2 regions of the Polaromonas sp. P2_G11 genome follow, and region 1 is predicted to be linked to the other one. Evidence: riboswitches for the same ligand, from Rfam matches in the RefSeq annotation. Region 1 holds a riboswitch; the other holds the start of a gene.
The links. A riboswitch is a leader RNA that binds a small molecule or an ion and turns the genes downstream of it on or off. The one in region 1 is predicted to bind glycine.

Region 1 (7,909 bases):
CCGCCGCCGCCGTGCGGGATGCAGAAGGTTTTGTGCAGGTTCAGGTGGCTCACGTCGCCGCCGAACTCGCCTGGCGCGGCCACGCCCACCAGTGCGTTCATGTTGGCGCCGTCCACGTAAACGCGTCCGCCATGGCTGTGCACCATGGCGCAGAGCTCTTTCACCTGGGTTTCGAACACGCCATGCGTGCTGGGGTAGGTAATCATCACGCAGGCGAGGTTGGCGCTGTGCTGTTCACACTTGACCTTGAGGTCGGCCATGTCGACATTGCCCTGCGCGTCGCAGGCGGTCACGACGACGGTCATGCCCACCATCTGTGCACTGGCCGGGTTGGTGCCGTGGGCGGAAGAAGGAATCAGGCAGATGTTGCGGTGGCCCTGGCCCTTGGCTTCATGAAAGGCCTTGATGACCAGCAGGCCGGCATATTCGCCTTGCGAGCCGGCGTTGGGCTGCAGGCTGATGCCCGCATAGCCGGTGGCCTGGCACAGCCAGTCGCGCAACTGCTTGTCAAGTTCGGCATAGCCCTGCAGTTGTTCGGCAGGTGCGAACGGGTGGATGTTGGCGAACTCCGGCCAGGTGACGGGAATCATCTCGCTGGTGGCGTTGAGCTTCATGGTGCAGCTGCCCAGCGGGATCATGCTGCGATCCAGTGCGAGATCCTTGTCGCTGAGCATGCGGATGTAGCGCAGCATGCCGGTTTCGGAATGGTGTGTGTTGAACACCGGGTGCGACAGGAAGGCGCTGGTGCGGCGCAGGTCGGAAGGGATCAGCGACTCGATGCCTTTTTCAAACGCGCTGACCACGGGTATGGTCTGGCCGGGCCTGGCAAAGAAGGACCACAGCAGTTCGATGTCCTTGCGGCTGGTGGTTTCGTCCAGCGACACGCCCAGGTGGTTATTCAAGCGAAAACGCAGGTTAGCCCCCGCAGAACGTGCGCGGTCAGCTATCAAATTGGTAGCGTCACCGGTTTTCACCGTCACGGAGTCAAAGGCGCCCGTGTTGGTGATGTCATAGCCCAGTTCTTGCAGGCCGCGCACAAAGATGGCCGTGTAGGCGGCCACGCGCTCGGCGATGCGCTTGAGGCCTTGCGGGCCGTGGTAGACCGCGTACATGCTGGCGATCACCGCCGGCAGCACCTGCGCAGTGCAGATGTTGGAGGTGGCTTTCTCGCGGCGGATGTGCTGCTCGCGTGTTTGCAGTGCGAGGCGGTAGGTCGGGTTGCCGTGGCTGTCGACTGTGACGCCGACCAGGCGGCCGGGCAGCGAGCGCTTGAATTCATCGCGGCAGGCGAGGTAAGCCGCGTGCGGCCCGCCGTTGCCCATGGGCATGCCGAAGCGCTGGGTGTTGCCGAGCACAATGTCGGCATCCCATTCACCGGGCGGGGCCAGCAGCGTGAGCGCCAGCAGATCGGCAGCGACGCACAGGGCCGCGCCGTCGACATGCGCCTGGCCGGCCAGCGGGCGCAGGTCATGGATGCTGCCTGTGGTGGCGGGGTATTGCGCCAGCACGCCGAAGTAATTGCCTTCGGCCATCAGCTGCGGCACCGTGACGGCGGCCGTGCTGACCTTGATTTCGATGCCCAGCGGTTTGGCGCGGGTTTGAATCACTTCAATCGTCTGCGGATGGCAGTCGCCCGCCACGATGAAGACATTGCTTTTGCTTTTTACACTGCGCTTGGCCAGCGTCATGGCTTCGGCGGCGGCGGTGGCTTCGTCGAGCATGGAGGCGTTGGCGATCGGCATGCCGGTCAGGTCGCAGACCATGGTCTGGAAGTTGATCAGCGCTTCCATGCGGCCCTGCGAGATCTCGGCCTGGTAAGGCGTGTAAGCCGTGTACCAGGCGGGGTTCTCGAGGATGTTGCGCAGGATCACGCCTGGCGTGTAGGTGCCGTAGTAGCCCTGGCCGATGAAATTCTTGAACACCTGGTTCTTGGCCGCGATGGCCTTGAGCTGCTTGAGCGCGGCAGCCTCTGTGACAGGCGCGGGGATCGCCATGGCCGTGCTGCGCGCAATCGAGCGCGGAACGATGCCTTCCACCAGCGCGCGGCGCGAAGCCGAGCCCACGATGCTGAGCATGTGTACTTCGTCGGCGTCATCGATGCCGATGTGGCGGGCGATGAATTCGGCGGGGTTTTCAAGGTCGCCCAGGGGCTTGGCGGTTTGCATCAACATGTCGGGTCCCGTGTCAGGCTTGGCAGCCAGGAGTCAGAAAAAAGAATCGGTCAGAAAATCAGGCAGCGAAAGCGGTGTAGCGGGTTTCGTCCATCAGCGCGTCAAGCTGCGTTGGGTCGGACAGCTTGACTTTGAAAAACCAGCCGGCGCCCATCGGGTCGCTGTTAGCGAGAGACGGGTCGTCTCTTAGGGCTTCGTTGATTTCGGTGACTTCGCCACTCAAGGGCATATACACGTCGGCCGCGGCCTTGACGGATTCGACAACACCGGCGGTTTCTTTCTGGGCGAAGGTGGTGCCGACAGCCGGCAGGTCCACAAACACCACATCGCCCAGCGCATCCTGCGCATGCACGGTGATGCCGACGGTGGCGACGTTGCCTTCAATCTTGACCCATTCGTGGTCTTCGGTGTATTTGACGGTCATGAGGTTCTCCAGGGGTTGAGTGGGGTGAATAAAACGGGGAGCTTGATCTGGTGCTTAACCGCGGTAGTAGCGGGCGGGAACGAAAGGCATGGCGACCACTTCCATGGGCACCGGCTTGCCGCGCACGATGGCGTTCACGCGTGTGCCTAGCGCAGCGAACTCAGGTTTGATGTAACCCATGGCGACGGGCTGGTTGATGGTGGGGCCCAACAAACCGCTGGTGACTTCGCCGATAGCCATGCCGTCGGTGCTTTGCAGTTCGGTGTGGTCGCGTACAGGAACGCGCTCCAGCGCCACCAGGCCGATACGCTTGCGGGTGAGTAGGGCGGGGTCTGCCAGTTGGGCCAGGATTTTGTCCGCACCCGGAAAGCCGCCGGCACGTGCGCCACCCGTGCGGCGGATCTTTTGCATGGCCCAGTTGAGGTTGGCCTCCACCGGCGTGGTGGTGGTGTCAATGTCGTTGCCATAGAGGCACAGGCCCGCTTCCAGCCGCAGCGAATTGCGCGCGCCCAGGCCGATGGGTTTGACTTCAGGTTGCGCGAGCAGCGCGCGTGCGAGTGCGTCAGCTTGCGAAGCAGGCACCGAGACTTCAAAGCCATCTTCACCGGTGTAGCCGCTGCGGGTGATGAAGCAGTCGCAGCCGGCCACGGTGAAGCGCCCGCCGGTCATGAACACCAGCTTTTCGACGCCTGGCGCCAGTCGCTGCAAGGCCGTGACGGCCTGCGGGCCCTGCAGTGCCATCAGAGCCATCTCGGGCATGGGGATGACTTCGCAGCGCGAACCGATTTTGGCCTGGATGTGCGCGATGTCGCCCGCCTTGCACGCACCGTTGACGATGACAAACAGGTCGCCGCCGTTCGCATAGTCACGGTTGAAGAACATCAGGTCGTCGATGATGCCGCCGTCGTCGTTCAACAGCAGGCCGTAGCGCTGCTTGCCGGCGGGCAGGTCGATCACATCAACGGGTATCAGGGATTCCAGCGCGACTGCGGCATCAGCACCCACCAGGCGTAGCTGGCCCATGTGGGACACGTCAAAAAGGCCGGCAGCCTGGCGTGTGTGGTGGTGTTCCGCCATCAGGCCCGCGGGGTACTGCACTGGCATCGAATAGCCCGCGAAAGGCACCATGCGCGCGCCAAGCTCCACATGCAGGTCATGCAGGGGCGTTTTCAACAAGGTTTCGGGGGCGGCGGAAGAGGTGGACGAATCGGACAAGGCATTCTCCAGGGGGCAAACACGGTCATGGCAAGAACTTGTTCTCAATCCATGGGCTGCCCCTGCTGTCCACTTTACCTGAGAGATTCACCCGGCGATGCAGGCTTGCTCCTTCGGTGGGCTGCCCGTGAAAGGCGGCCTCTCTCCAGTAGGGAACGCCTTGCCGCGTGGTGCGCCGCAGGGCGGTTGCCAGTCCTTTTGCCTGAGCGTTCAGTGCTACTCAAGGGGGGTGCCCCCCGGGTGCTCGTGCGCCTTCGGCGGTTTTCGCGAGGAAAACTCTCTCCTGACACCGCTGAGTGTAACGGAAGCCGCTGTCGGCTCGATCAGGCGGCCTGGTGCTGCGGCAGCAGCATGGCGATGCGCTCGCTGATGGAGTCGGCGCGCTCGTGGCCCGCGATTTTTTCGATTTCCTCGATCATTTCGCGCGAGGCGCTGAGCATGGTCTCGCGGTCTTTGGCATTGCGCAGCGCTTCGCGAAAGCGCTCGGCCATCTCCGGGTTGCGCCGGGCGAACATGCGTTCGCAGATGTCGAACAGGAACATCCGGGTTGTGGCAAGCGAGCGCTTGCCTTCAAATTGATCGGCAGAGACCTGAATGGCCTGGGTGGTTTCGGGGCTGGGAAAGTTCTGTAACTGCGCCGGCGTGAGTGTTTGGGCGGGTGCAGGCGCAGGGTTTTTTGCCGGCGCGGACGTCTTGCCGGGATGGGCTTCCAGAAAGCCGTCGCGCAAAAGGCGCAGGGCAATGGCTTCGCCGTCGCCCTCAAACAGCGGGCGGAAGTCCTGGGCCGACTTGCTGCCGTCGGCCATCAGCAGCAGGGTGCGCTCGCGCTGGCCTAGCGTTCTCACGCCGGGCTTGAGCTCGGCACGGGCACGGTCGGTTTTGTGAAGCTGCATGGATTTCATCCTGAAATGAAACCCCGAGCATGGCTGCTGAAAATGACAGCCTCGTGAATCCTGTCCGAAAAGCTATTTTGCGTAGACGAGATCCCGCAGAGCCAGCGACAGCTGCGGGACGTAAGTGATCACCATCAGGCAAGCCAGTATCACCAATACAAACGGGAGCAGGTGGGTCACGATGCGGTCCAGCGATATCCTGGCGACGGTGCAGGCTGCAAACAGGTTCACGCCGAATGGCGGCGTGATCATGCCCAGCGCAAGGTTGACCACCATCACCAGCCCGAAGTGCACCGGGTCAATGCCGAAATGCACTGCCACTGGCGCCAGGATGGGCGCCAGCACGATGATGGCTGCGCTGGTTTCAATGAACATGCCGATGATGAATAGCGCCGCGTTGACGCCCAACAGGAAGAGGGCGGGCGACTGCAGCACGGCTTCCAGCCAGTGGCCTATGGCGTCCGGCACGCCGGCCCGGGTGATCAGGAAGGCGAACAACCCGGCATTGGCGATGATGAACATGATCACGGCACTGGAGAGCACCGATTTGCGCAGGATGACGTACAGGTCGGCCAGCTTGATCTCGCGGTAGATCACGATGCCCACGACCAGCGCATAAAACACCGCCACGGCAGAGGCTTCGGTCGGCGTGAAAATTCCGCCATAAATCCCGCCCAGAATAATCACCGGCATCAGCAATGCCCAGCCCGCCTGCCAGGTCGCCTTACCAAAGCTCAGGCGGCCGTCACCGTCCTGTTTGCCCCAGCCCTTCCAGCGGCAGTACAGGTGCACGAACAGCATCAATGCGCCGCCGATTAAAAGCCCCGGGCCGAAGCCGGCAATGAAGAGTTCGCCGATCGAGACCTCGGCGCTCACGCCATAAAGAATCATGGGGATGGACGGCGGAATAATCACGCCCAGTTCTGCGCTGGTGGCCTGCAGGGCCGCAGCGTAAGCGGTAGGGTAGCCGTGCTTGATGAGTGCCGGTATCAGGATGGCGCCTATGGCGAAAGTGGTGGCCACAGAGGAGCCGGACACTGCCGCAAAAATCATGCAAGTCAGCACGCAGGTCATGGGCAGACCGCCTTGCACGCCTCCCACAATGCTTTTGGCGAATTCGACCAGCCGGCGCGAGATGCCGCCGGTTTCCATCAGGTTGCCGGCCAGGATGAAGAAGGGAATGGCGGCCAGCGGAAACTTGTTGATCGAGGAGAACATCTCCTTGACTGAAATCAGCATGTTGGCGTTGGACGCCTGGATACCGAAGATGGACGCCAGGCCGATGGAAACGGCCACGGAAACGGTGAGTGCAAAGCACAGCACCATGGTCGAGATCATTACCGCGGTCATTCTTGGCCCCCACGGTCACTCACTTTGAGCCTGCGGCCGTTCCCTGCCCCTTGCACGGGGAAAGGGTCCGCCGGCCTGCGGCCCGGCAAAGCCGGTTCCGCGGCCCCTGCTTGAACGGGGTGAAATCCATCTTGGGTTTTCATTGTGCTGTCTCCAGTTCATTGCGCTGCGTGTCAATCAGGTTGCCGATGATGCCGATCACGCAGAACATGCCGCCGATCGGCATGGCCACATAACCCCAGAACATGGAAATGGATTCAAGGCCGGCCATGGACTGCACACGCCCGCGAAGGGAATAGTCCCAGCCCCACCAGACGATGACTGCGACGAGGGCCAGAGCGGCGATGCAGACCAGCCAGTCCAGCACCCGCTGGATGCGGGGTGGGCTCCAGCGGTAGAGCACATCCACGCTGACCATGGCGCCCTGGCGGAAAGCCATGGGAATTCCCATAAAGACCATCCAGATCAGGCTGAGGCGGATCAGAATTTCACTCCACTCTGCAGGCTGCTCGAAGACAAAACGCGTCAGGATCTGGAACACACCGAGCCCCGATGCGATGACCAGCATCACGCAGGCCACCAGCATGGAGAAGCCGGTGGTCCACCGTTCAAGTTGGAGAAAAGCTTGTTTCATGGATGCGCCGATACATGAGGAGAATTGAGAATTGCAATGAAAACGCCCGCAGACCAATGGCGGCGGGCGTAAGCAGCTACAAAAAAAGTAGCAAAATAGTTGCGGTACGGTTTACTTGTAGTTCCTGATCGCGTCGATGTTGGCTTTGCCGAACTGCTTTTCAAATTCAGCGTTGACCGGCGCCAGCGTTGCCACGAACTTCGCCTTGTCGACGTTTTCGATCACGGTCATGCCTTTGCTGCGCAGCTCGGCTACACCGTTGGCATCGTCCTGGTCCACGCGGGCCCGGTTCGCCTTGGTCGCTTCCTTGGCGGCATCAACGAAGGCTGTCTTGTCGGCAGCGCTGAGCTTGTCGAAGGCCGCTTTGTTCATCAAGAAAATGCAAGGTGAGTAAACGTGGCCGGTCAGTGAAAGGTGCTTTTGCACCTGGTCGAACTTGGCGGACATGATCACAGACAGGGGATTTTCCTGGCCGTCGACCGTGCCTTGCTGCAGCGCCGTGAATACTTCGGGAAAAGCCATGGGCGTGGTGATGATGCCCAGGCCTTTGTACGCAGCGATATGCACCGGATTTTCCATGGTGCGCATCTTCAGTCCCTTCAGGTCCTCCGGAACTTTCACGTCCCGCTTGCTGTTGGTCATGTGCCGAAAACCGTTTTCGGCCCAGGCCAGCGCCTTGAAGCCCTTGGCATCGAATTTGGTCAGGAGATTCTGGCCGATAGGGCCGTCCAGCACGGCGCGCGCGTGCGCCTTGTCCCGGAACAGGAAGGGAACGTCGAGGATCTTGGTCTCGGGGACAAAATTGGGTACGGGGCCGGTGGAGGAGAAGGCCAGCTCCTGGGTGCCCAGCTGCACGGCCTCGATGGATTCGCGTTCGCCGCCCAGGGCCCCGTTGTAGAAGGTCTGGACTTTGTAGCGGCCTGCTGTGCGTTTCTCGACTTCTTTGGCAAAAGTGTCGATGGCAATGCCCTGATGCGAATTCTGGGCCGTGGAAATGCTGATTTTCATGGTGGTCTGTGCATTTGCAGACGCCATGAATCCCGCTGCGAGCGTCATACCGATAATCAGTTTTGAAAGCTTCATGTTGTTTGTCTCCGTTGAGTGATCGGGCCGGGAATTTTGTGGACGACTGGGGCCGGTTCTGCATCAGGATTTTCCGACCATAAGCACACGCATTATTGCCGCGATGCATCTGCGGTCGTGCGCGGGTTTTCGCTTAAGT
Region 2 (7,909 bases), 1.3 Mb from region 1:
AGCGCATTGCCGCCGCCATTGCCCAGGACTTTGCCACCTTCGAATTTGCCGCCACGCTGCGCGAGGCACGCGACCAGCTTGCGCGCCGCCGCTACGACCTGGTGCTGCTCGACCTGACGTTGAAAGACGGCTCGGGCTGGGGGCTGCTGGACACCATTGAAGCACTGGACATCGTGCCGCCAGTGGTCGTGTTTTCTGCGCACGATGTGGAGCCGAAGCAAAGCCAGCGCGCAGAAGCGGTACTAGTGAAGGCACACACTTCCAACGAGCAGTTGATCCGCACCCTGCAGCGGGTGCTCGATGAAAGCCTGTGGGGGACGGTTCACCCACCTCTAAGCGCCTGAAATAGATCCACCCCCGTCCAGGCTCACTGGCGTGTAGCCTGTTCCCCCCTCGAGGGGGCGGCGCCTGGGGCCGGCGAAGCCGGACCCTCGGCCCCCGCTGGTGGAATACCCCTGTTAGTTACGCCATTGGACTCTTCACGCCAGCGGATGCCGTGGAACCGGCTTTGCCGGGCCGCAGGCACCGTCCCCTGCAAGGGGAAAAGGGCTACACGCAGTGAGCCCGATAGGGGTGCACCAATTTTTCGGCTTTGCCAGACCGCAGGCGGGCGGCCCCCTCGGGGGGCAGGGAGCTACACGAAGTGAGCGACCGTGGGGGCCTTACTTCTTTTGACTGGCGCGGTAGACCTGCATCACCGTCGCGAAATCGCGATCAAAGTTGATGGGCAGGAATGTGTCGTTGCCGGGCAGCTGCTTTTTCAGTGTGGGCGAGAAGCTGTAGCTGAACGAGCATTTCTTCACGCGTGCCTGCAGTTCGGGCGAAACGTCCTTGCTCATGGTCCAGGTTTCCGTCATGAAGGGCGGGCTTTCCCAGATCGTGCGAATGCTCGAGCCCTTGACGTCACCCTTGACGACCATGCGCTGGTACAAATCGCTGGCCACAGCTGCGGCCGGATAAAAACCATGCATCACGCCCGTGACGGAGCGCTCGTGGCCGTTGGAGAACACGACTTCGTAGTCCTTGTCCGGCGTCAGGCCCAGCGCCGGGAACAGCGCGCGCGGCGCGAGGTTGCCCGAGTTGGAGGTGGGTGTGGTGTGCGCGATTTTCTTGCCAATCAGGTCCTTCGGTTCCCTGTACGGGCTGTCGATGCGGGTGATCAGAATCAGTTTGTAGGAGTTGCGCAGGCCCGTGGCCTTGTTGCCCGGAACGCCAAACGGCGCCGGCTGGCCGGCGGTGACCAACTGCGCAGCCAGGCCGGGGTTGACCTGTGCCAGCTGGACCTTGCCGGCCGAGATACCTTCAATCAGCTCTTTTTCACCGAGGATGTCGATGTTGCTGGTCTTGTCCATCGATTCGCCTTGCGCGTTTTGCAGGTCGATGTTTCCGCAGCGTGACAGGTGGCTGAAGTAGTCGCCCCACAAGGCCATGGTTTCGCTCTTGCCATAGGTCTTGGGCATGGCCACGACCATTTTTTCGCGTGGGCCGGAATATTTTTCGGGCGCGGGGGTAGCAGCCGCAGCTTTCGCCTTGCGTGCAGGCTTTGCCTCGTCGGTCTGGGCTGTTGCTGAACCCAGGGCGCAAGCGGCGCTGGCCAATATTGCGGCATGGCGCAGATAAAACTTCATCTTGATCACTCCAGTTGTCTATGAAACCGATACGCAGGAATGCCGGTTTGTGTGCCCTTGGCCGCACAAACCGCGTTCCCAGCCCAATCAGTGTGCATGACGGTGCATCAAAACGAACTTTTTGTTACATTCGAATGAATACCTTCGTGACATAAATCAGCGTATCTGCGTCAGAGGCTGTTGTTTTTTCATTGAAAAGATGGCGCTGGCAACCTGTAAGCGCCTGGGCGGCGGCGAATACTGCGCCTCAGGATACGCGCGTGCTGTGCGGCGGGGGGGGGGGGGCGGCGGACGCCTCAAGCGGCGAGCGAGGCGTCGATTTTGCCGAGCAGCCATTGCAGCCCGGCCAGGTGCTGCTGGTCGTGGCTGCACAGGTAATGCACCAGGCTGCGCAACGTGAGTGCGCCGTAACCTTCGAATTCCGCCGTACGGCCAAGTTGCCCGGGCGTGATGCCCGACAGCATGGCCATCGTCCGGGTGCGCGCTGCCCGAAACGCCGCGATGGCCTCTTGCGCATCAGCGGCCGCGTAGTCGCGTTGCTTTTCCAGCACGTAGCCGTCCAGTGATTCCAGCACGGGGCTGGCCTCTGACAAGGTGCGCTGAAACCGCACGTGATAGCCGTCAATCTCGATGTCCCTGATGTGGCAGATCTGCGCGAGGGCCGTGAAGTTTTCGCTCGGAATGCCTTCCCACGACGGCGGCGTCCAGCGCTTGTGGCTTTCAGGAATCGCGTCGTAGAACTGCTCCAGCTGGCGCGGAAAATCCGCCATGGCCTGGAGCGTTGCGGGGTTCAGGGGCAGCGCAGGGCTCATCAGCCGGCCTTGCGCAGCGAAGGCCACAGCACCGCCTGCGCCACGATCACGTTCTCGCCATTGAAGGTCGCCGCCGGCGAGCCGTAAAGCTCGTAACCCATGGCAAGCACCTCACTCACCCGGCGGCAAAAGCTCGCGTCATCCGGGCCGGTAAGGAGCCTGTAGGTGGGAAGACCGTCGGGGGGCGTGGTGGCGGGTGATGTCATGGCGGCAAGCGGCTGATGAACGGAGGGCGATATTACCGTGTCCGTGCAGATGCTGCAGGTGTTGTTGGTCGTGACCGCGGAGGTAGTGCGCGCCGACACGCAGGATCCGGGCGCCCGCCAGCCACCGAAGGCGCTACCCCTATTTGAGCTGCCGCAAGGTTTGCGCTGATTGCGTTGACGGCTGGGCCGCATTTGCGCCAGATCAAGCCGCCCAACGGGCCGTACGGCTCCAATCAATGACGGGAATGTTCCCGTCTCTTCTGTTACTTACCCATGAAAAAGCAAATCATTGCCGCCGCTGCCCTCTGCACCCTTTTGTCGGGTGCCGCTTTTGCCCAAACCGCTGAAGGCCCCTGGCTGGTCCGAGCGCGCGCCGTCCACCTGGACAGCGCCAACGGTGACAGCACCGGCCTCGGGCTGGCCATCAACAACAAGTGGATGCCGGAGTTCGACATCAGCTATTTCCTCAACCCCAACTTCGCAGTCGAGCTGGTGCTGACGGTTCCGCAAAAGCACACGCTGTCGTCCCGCGGCACCGCCATCGGCAGCTTCAAGCACCTGCCGCCCACGCTGATGGCGCAATACCACTTCGACTCGCTGGGTGCGGGCGCCTTCAAGCCCTATGTCGGCGCGGGCGTCAACTACACCCGCTTCAGTGCGGTCAGCCTGCCGGCTGGCGTGGACATCAAACGCAGCAGCTGGGGCCCGGCGCTGCAGGTCGGCGTGGACATTCCCCTCGGCAAGCAGCTGTCCCTGAACTTCGACCTGAAGAAGGTCTACATCCGCACCGACGTGTCCGCGGGCGGCGCCAACATCGGCACGTTCAAGGCCGACCCGATGTTGTTGGGTGTGGGGCTTGGCTGGCGGTTTTGAGCAGAAAAGGGTGAGACGCCCAAACTTGCGCGTCTCTTCTCGCGGGCGCTTGCGGCGGCGCGGGTTCAGGCCTTTGCCATCCCCGGCAACGCCATCACACGCCCCGGCGCCGCCATCCCCGTAAATGCAAAGTCGACTTCCGGCACGCGCCCGCTCACGATGTCCGCAATCGCCGCGCCCGAGCCGCAGGCATGCGTCCAGCCCAGCGTGCCGTGGCCCGTGTTGAGGAAGACATTGGAGGCCTTGCTTTTGCCGATGTAAGGCACATTGCTCGGTGTGGCCGGCCGCAGGCCCGTCCAGAACTGCGCGCCTTCGCCGTCCGTCATGTCGGGAAAGAGTTGTTTTACACGGCGCACGATGGCGTTGCAGCGCACCAGGTTCAGCTCGGTGTTGTAGCCATTAAGCTCGGCCGTGCCGGCAATGCGCAAGCGGTTGCCAAAGCGCGAGAACACCAGCTTGTATTCGTCATCCGTCAGGCTGACCTGATAGGAAGCGGCTTCGTTGATCACTGGCAGCGTGACCGAGTAACCCTTGGCCGGGTAGATGCGCAGGCTTTGCCCCAGCACCTTGGCCCACTGCGCGCTGAAGGCGCCCAGGCACATCACATACGCATCGGCTTTCAGCATCTCGACCTTGCCGCCGGCCTCGCCGCTGCCCATCGCCACCTGCACGCCATTGAGCTGCCCCTGCGCGGCGTCCAGGCCCAGCACCGTGGTGTTGTACAAAAATTTCACACCGGCCTGCTCGCAACGCGCAGCCAGCGCGGCGGTAAAAGCGCGGGCGTCACCCGATTCATCGCTGGGTGTCATGCTGCCGCCCACGATGCTGCCGCGGCATTGCGCCAGTGCGGGCTCAATCGCCACACATTCGTCGGCCGTCTTCATGTCGAGCTCGCAGCCGTGCTCGCGCATGATGCGTGCGGGCTCCTGCGCCGCGTCGTACTCGGCCTGGCTGGTATAGAAGTGCAGGATGCCCTTGGTCTGCGCGTTGTACAGCAGGCCCAGCTCGGCGCGCAGTTTTTGCAGCGCGCCGCGGCTGTACATGCCCAGGTTCACGATCTGCTTGATGTTTTGTGCCGTACGCGCGGGCGTGCAGTTGCGCAAAAACTCCAGCCCCCACAGCCACTGGTTCACATCGGCGCGCAGCCTGAAGAGCAGAGGCGCATCTTCACGCGCCAGCCATTGCAAGACCTTGAGCGGCGCGCCCGGGTTGGCCCAGGGTTCCGCATGGCTCACCGATATTTGCCCGCCGTTGGCAAAACTGGTTTCCATCGCGGCCGCGTTGCGGCGCTCCACCACCGTTACTTCATGGCCGCGTTGCGCCAAATACCAGGCCGTGGTGATACCCGTGACACCAGCTCCCAAAACCATGACTTTCATGACGATTCCTTTTCATTCAAGCAGAACATTGCAGTTGCGCAAGTGCAATGCCTTGGGGTGCTTGAATCAAAAAGAAACGTGGCAACCGCCAAGCCATCACATGCTTGCGGCCGCTTCCACTGTCCTTGTTACCTGAGAGATTCAGCCGCTGCTTTGATGTCGATGACAAGCTTCGGCTTTGCTCCTTCGGTGCGCTGCACCTTGCGTGCGGCGTCTCTCCAGACGGCTGTGTGTTCCGGGCAGTACGGGACCTGAGCGATTATGGAAGTTTGCGCCTTCGGTGGCTGCCTTGTGGGGCAGCGCTCTCCTGCTTGAACGGGTTTGAATTTACCACCGAAGCCTGTTTTGCCAAGCGTGAATAGGGCGTTCAGTACAGGTCTAGCGGGTTGATTCAGCGGCTTAATAGTAGGAAGCAGGGCGGCTCAGCCTTAGCTGGCCGCGTTCACAAACGCGGCTTTGGCATCGGTATAGGCCTCGCGGTCACCCGGGTGCCTGGCCGCCAGTTCCGCCTTGAGCGCGGCATAGCGCGCCGCCAGCGCCGGGTCCGAACGCAGGGCGTCGCGAAAACGCAGGCGCTGCGCCCACACCTCGCCGCCGTGCACCACCAGGTGCAGGTGATGCGTGCGCCGCCCCTCTGCCCAGCGCATCAGCCATTTGCGGTCAGACAGCGAGGCATTGAATTCAGCGGAGGTCGTGTAGCCGTTGGCGCACAGCGGCGCCAGAAGCGCTTCAGCCGCCGCGATTGATTCCACACCGGCCAGCATGTCAATCACCGGTTTGGCCGCCAGGCCGGGCACGGCCGTGCTGCCGATGTGCTGGATGTCGATCAGGCGGGCCGGCAGCTGGGGGGAGAGCGCAAGCAGGCGGTCCCGCTCAGCCACAAACTGCTGGGGCCAGGCCGGGTTGTAGGCCTGCAAGACCACTTCCTCGTGGATAGCGGCAAGCAGCGATTCCTGGTCAGTCATGCGCGTGACGGCTGGCAGGTTGTTGTGCAGGGGCAAAAAACGCTGTGCGACACGCCAGAATCCTTTGCGGGGTCATTTTTAAGGCGGTTTTAAGCATAAAAAAGGCCATTTGCCCAATCAGTAATTGCGCGAGCAGCTATTAAAACAATAGCAACCAGAAATCCCCACGGCTGCGAATGGGGCGGTCTGCATTTCATTCACCTGAGCGCCAGCACAGCTTTGCGCGCCTGTGCCAGCCGCTCTTCCAGATAGGCACCATAAAAGTCGACAGACGCCAGGCCGACCAGCCGTTCCGCCAGGTCTTGCCCGGCCGGGCCCAGAAACAGCACCGTGGGGGTGAAGCCGGCCTTCCATGCCGCAACCTGGGCGGCGGCCGTCGTCACCTGGCCGTCAAAGCCGGTCAGCGGTGTCGCGCGGTCGCTGATGTTGAGCTGCCAGGCGTGCAGGCTGCCATCGCGTTGCCCCGGCAACAGGTAGTTGCGCCGCACCAGTTCGCAGAAGGGGCAGCCGGGCAGGCTGACCAACAGCACCAGTGGTTCATTTTTGGCGAAGGCGATTCCAGCGGCCGCCGGCAAAGAGGCCGGCACAGGCAGGGCCGTGTCTTTGGCCAGCGCGAGCTGGGGCACGGCCAGCCCGGCTGCCAGCACGGCAGTGAACTGGCGGCGGCTCACCAGGGTCATTCAGCGCTTTCCAGCAAAATCTTCGTCAGCGCAGCCGGTTCGCTGATCATGGGGTCATGGCCGGTCTTGATCTCCACCACGCGCGAATTCGGCAGCCATGCACCGTCCCAGAACTTGGCGTCCTTCACGCGCAGCCGGCTCGGCTCAATCGTGGCCAGTGCCGGCTGCGTGCAGCTGACAAAGGTGCGCGGCACAGCGGCCACGCGCTTCACGTCAAAGTCCAGCGGTGCCTGGTAGGTATTGCCGGGGTGCGGCGTCTGTCGGCGCTTGACCCATTCACGGTCGGCATCGTGCAGGCCGAACACCTCCGGGTCGGGCGCCGGAAAGCTGAAGCTGGGTGAAGCTTGCGCCGCCGCCATGCGCTGCTGCTGCGTGGCGCTGGCCTGCGTGCTGCTCCAGCTCTCGCCGGGCTTGGGCACCACCGCATCCACATACACCAGGTGCTTGATGCGGTCGGGCATGCGGTCAGTGACGGCCGTGCCGATCATGCCGGCATAGGAATGCACCGCGAGCGTCACCTCGTGCAGCTCTTCCGCTTCGATCAGGTTGATCACGTCGTTGATGTGCGTGTCCAGGTTGATCGTGGGTGAGAGCAAATGGGCGCGCTCGCCCAGGCCGGTCAGTGTCGGCGTGAACACCTTGTGGTGGTCCAGCTGCAGTGCCTGCGCCACGCGCCGCCAGCACCAGCCGCCATGCCACGCGCCGTGCACCAGAACAAAATTGTGTTTCATCGAGTCACCTCTTTGTGGAAGGTTGCTGCATCAAATGGTTTTGCCACCCTTCAGTTCAGACAGCTTGGCGTCTGAATAGTTCAGCACGCCGCGCAGCACCTCTTCGGTGTGCTGGCCCAGCAGCGGCGGCGGCAGGTCGGTGCGCACCGGCGTCGCGCTCAGGCGCATCGGGCTGGAGACCAGCTTCAAGTCATCTTTCACCGGGTGCTGCCACTCGGTGACCATTTTGCGCGCCTCGATCTGCGGGTCGGCAAACACCTCAGCCAGGCTGTTGATGGCACCGCACGGCACCTTGGCCGCTTCCAGCGCGCCCAGCCAGTCGGCCTTGCTGCGCGTTTTCATCACCGCTTCCAGGATCGGCACCAGCTGGCCGCGGTTCAACACGCGGTCGCGGTTCTTGGCAAAGAGCGGGTTGGTGGCCAGCTCCGGAATGTTGGCCACCGCGCAGAACTTCGCATACTGCGAGTCATTGCCCACCGCGAGGATCAAGTGATCTTTGCTGCCATCCGCGGCCGGGGCCACTTCAAACACCTGGTAAGGCACGATGTTCTGGTGCGCATTGCCCGCACGGCCCGGCGCCTTGCCGCTGACCAGGTAGTTGGCGCCCAGGTTGGCCAACATCGCCACTTGCGTGT

Region 2: another riboswitch for glycine. It lies ahead of AC1DWQ_RS06515 (D-amino acid dehydrogenase); the one in region 1 lies ahead of gcvT (glycine cleavage system aminomethyltransferase GcvT).

Annotation. Positions count from the first base shown of each region.
Region 1 covers NZ_JBFUFE010000001.1:80,463-88,371, reverse strand. The annotation lists gene gcvP (aminomethyl-transferring glycine dehydrogenase) at 1-2,171, opposite strand, end outside; gene gcvH (glycine cleavage system protein GcvH) at 2,230-2,595, opposite strand; gene gcvT (glycine cleavage system aminomethyltransferase GcvT) at 2,650-3,810, opposite strand; glycine riboswitch at 3,866-3,969, opposite strand; glycine riboswitch at 3,991-4,106, opposite strand; gene AC1DWQ_RS00415 (hypothetical protein) at 4,134-4,703, opposite strand; gene AC1DWQ_RS00410 (TRAP transporter large permease) at 4,776-6,053, opposite strand; gene AC1DWQ_RS00405 (TRAP transporter small permease) at 6,193-6,687, opposite strand; gene AC1DWQ_RS00400 (TRAP transporter substrate-binding protein) at 6,799-7,770, opposite strand; gene denD (D-erythronate dehydrogenase) at 7,863-7,909, opposite strand, start outside.
Region 2 covers NZ_JBFUFE010000001.1:1,337,866-1,345,774, reverse strand. The annotation lists gene AC1DWQ_RS06540 (response regulator) at 1-344, shown strand, start outside; gene phnD (phosphate/phosphite/phosphonate ABC transporter substrate-binding protein) at 663-1,628, opposite strand; gene AC1DWQ_RS06530 (DinB family protein) at 1,925-2,440, opposite strand; gene AC1DWQ_RS06525 (DUF1737 domain-containing protein) at 2,440-2,646, opposite strand; gene AC1DWQ_RS06520 (OmpW/AlkL family protein) at 2,920-3,519, shown strand; gene AC1DWQ_RS06515 (D-amino acid dehydrogenase) at 3,585-4,898, opposite strand; glycine riboswitch at 5,009-5,130, opposite strand; gene AC1DWQ_RS06510 (GrpB family protein) at 5,327-5,863, opposite strand; gene AC1DWQ_RS06505 (thioredoxin domain-containing protein) at 6,061-6,543, opposite strand; gene AC1DWQ_RS06500 (alpha/beta fold hydrolase) at 6,540-7,274, opposite strand; gene AC1DWQ_RS06495 (CaiB/BaiF CoA transferase family protein) at 7,305-7,909, opposite strand, start outside.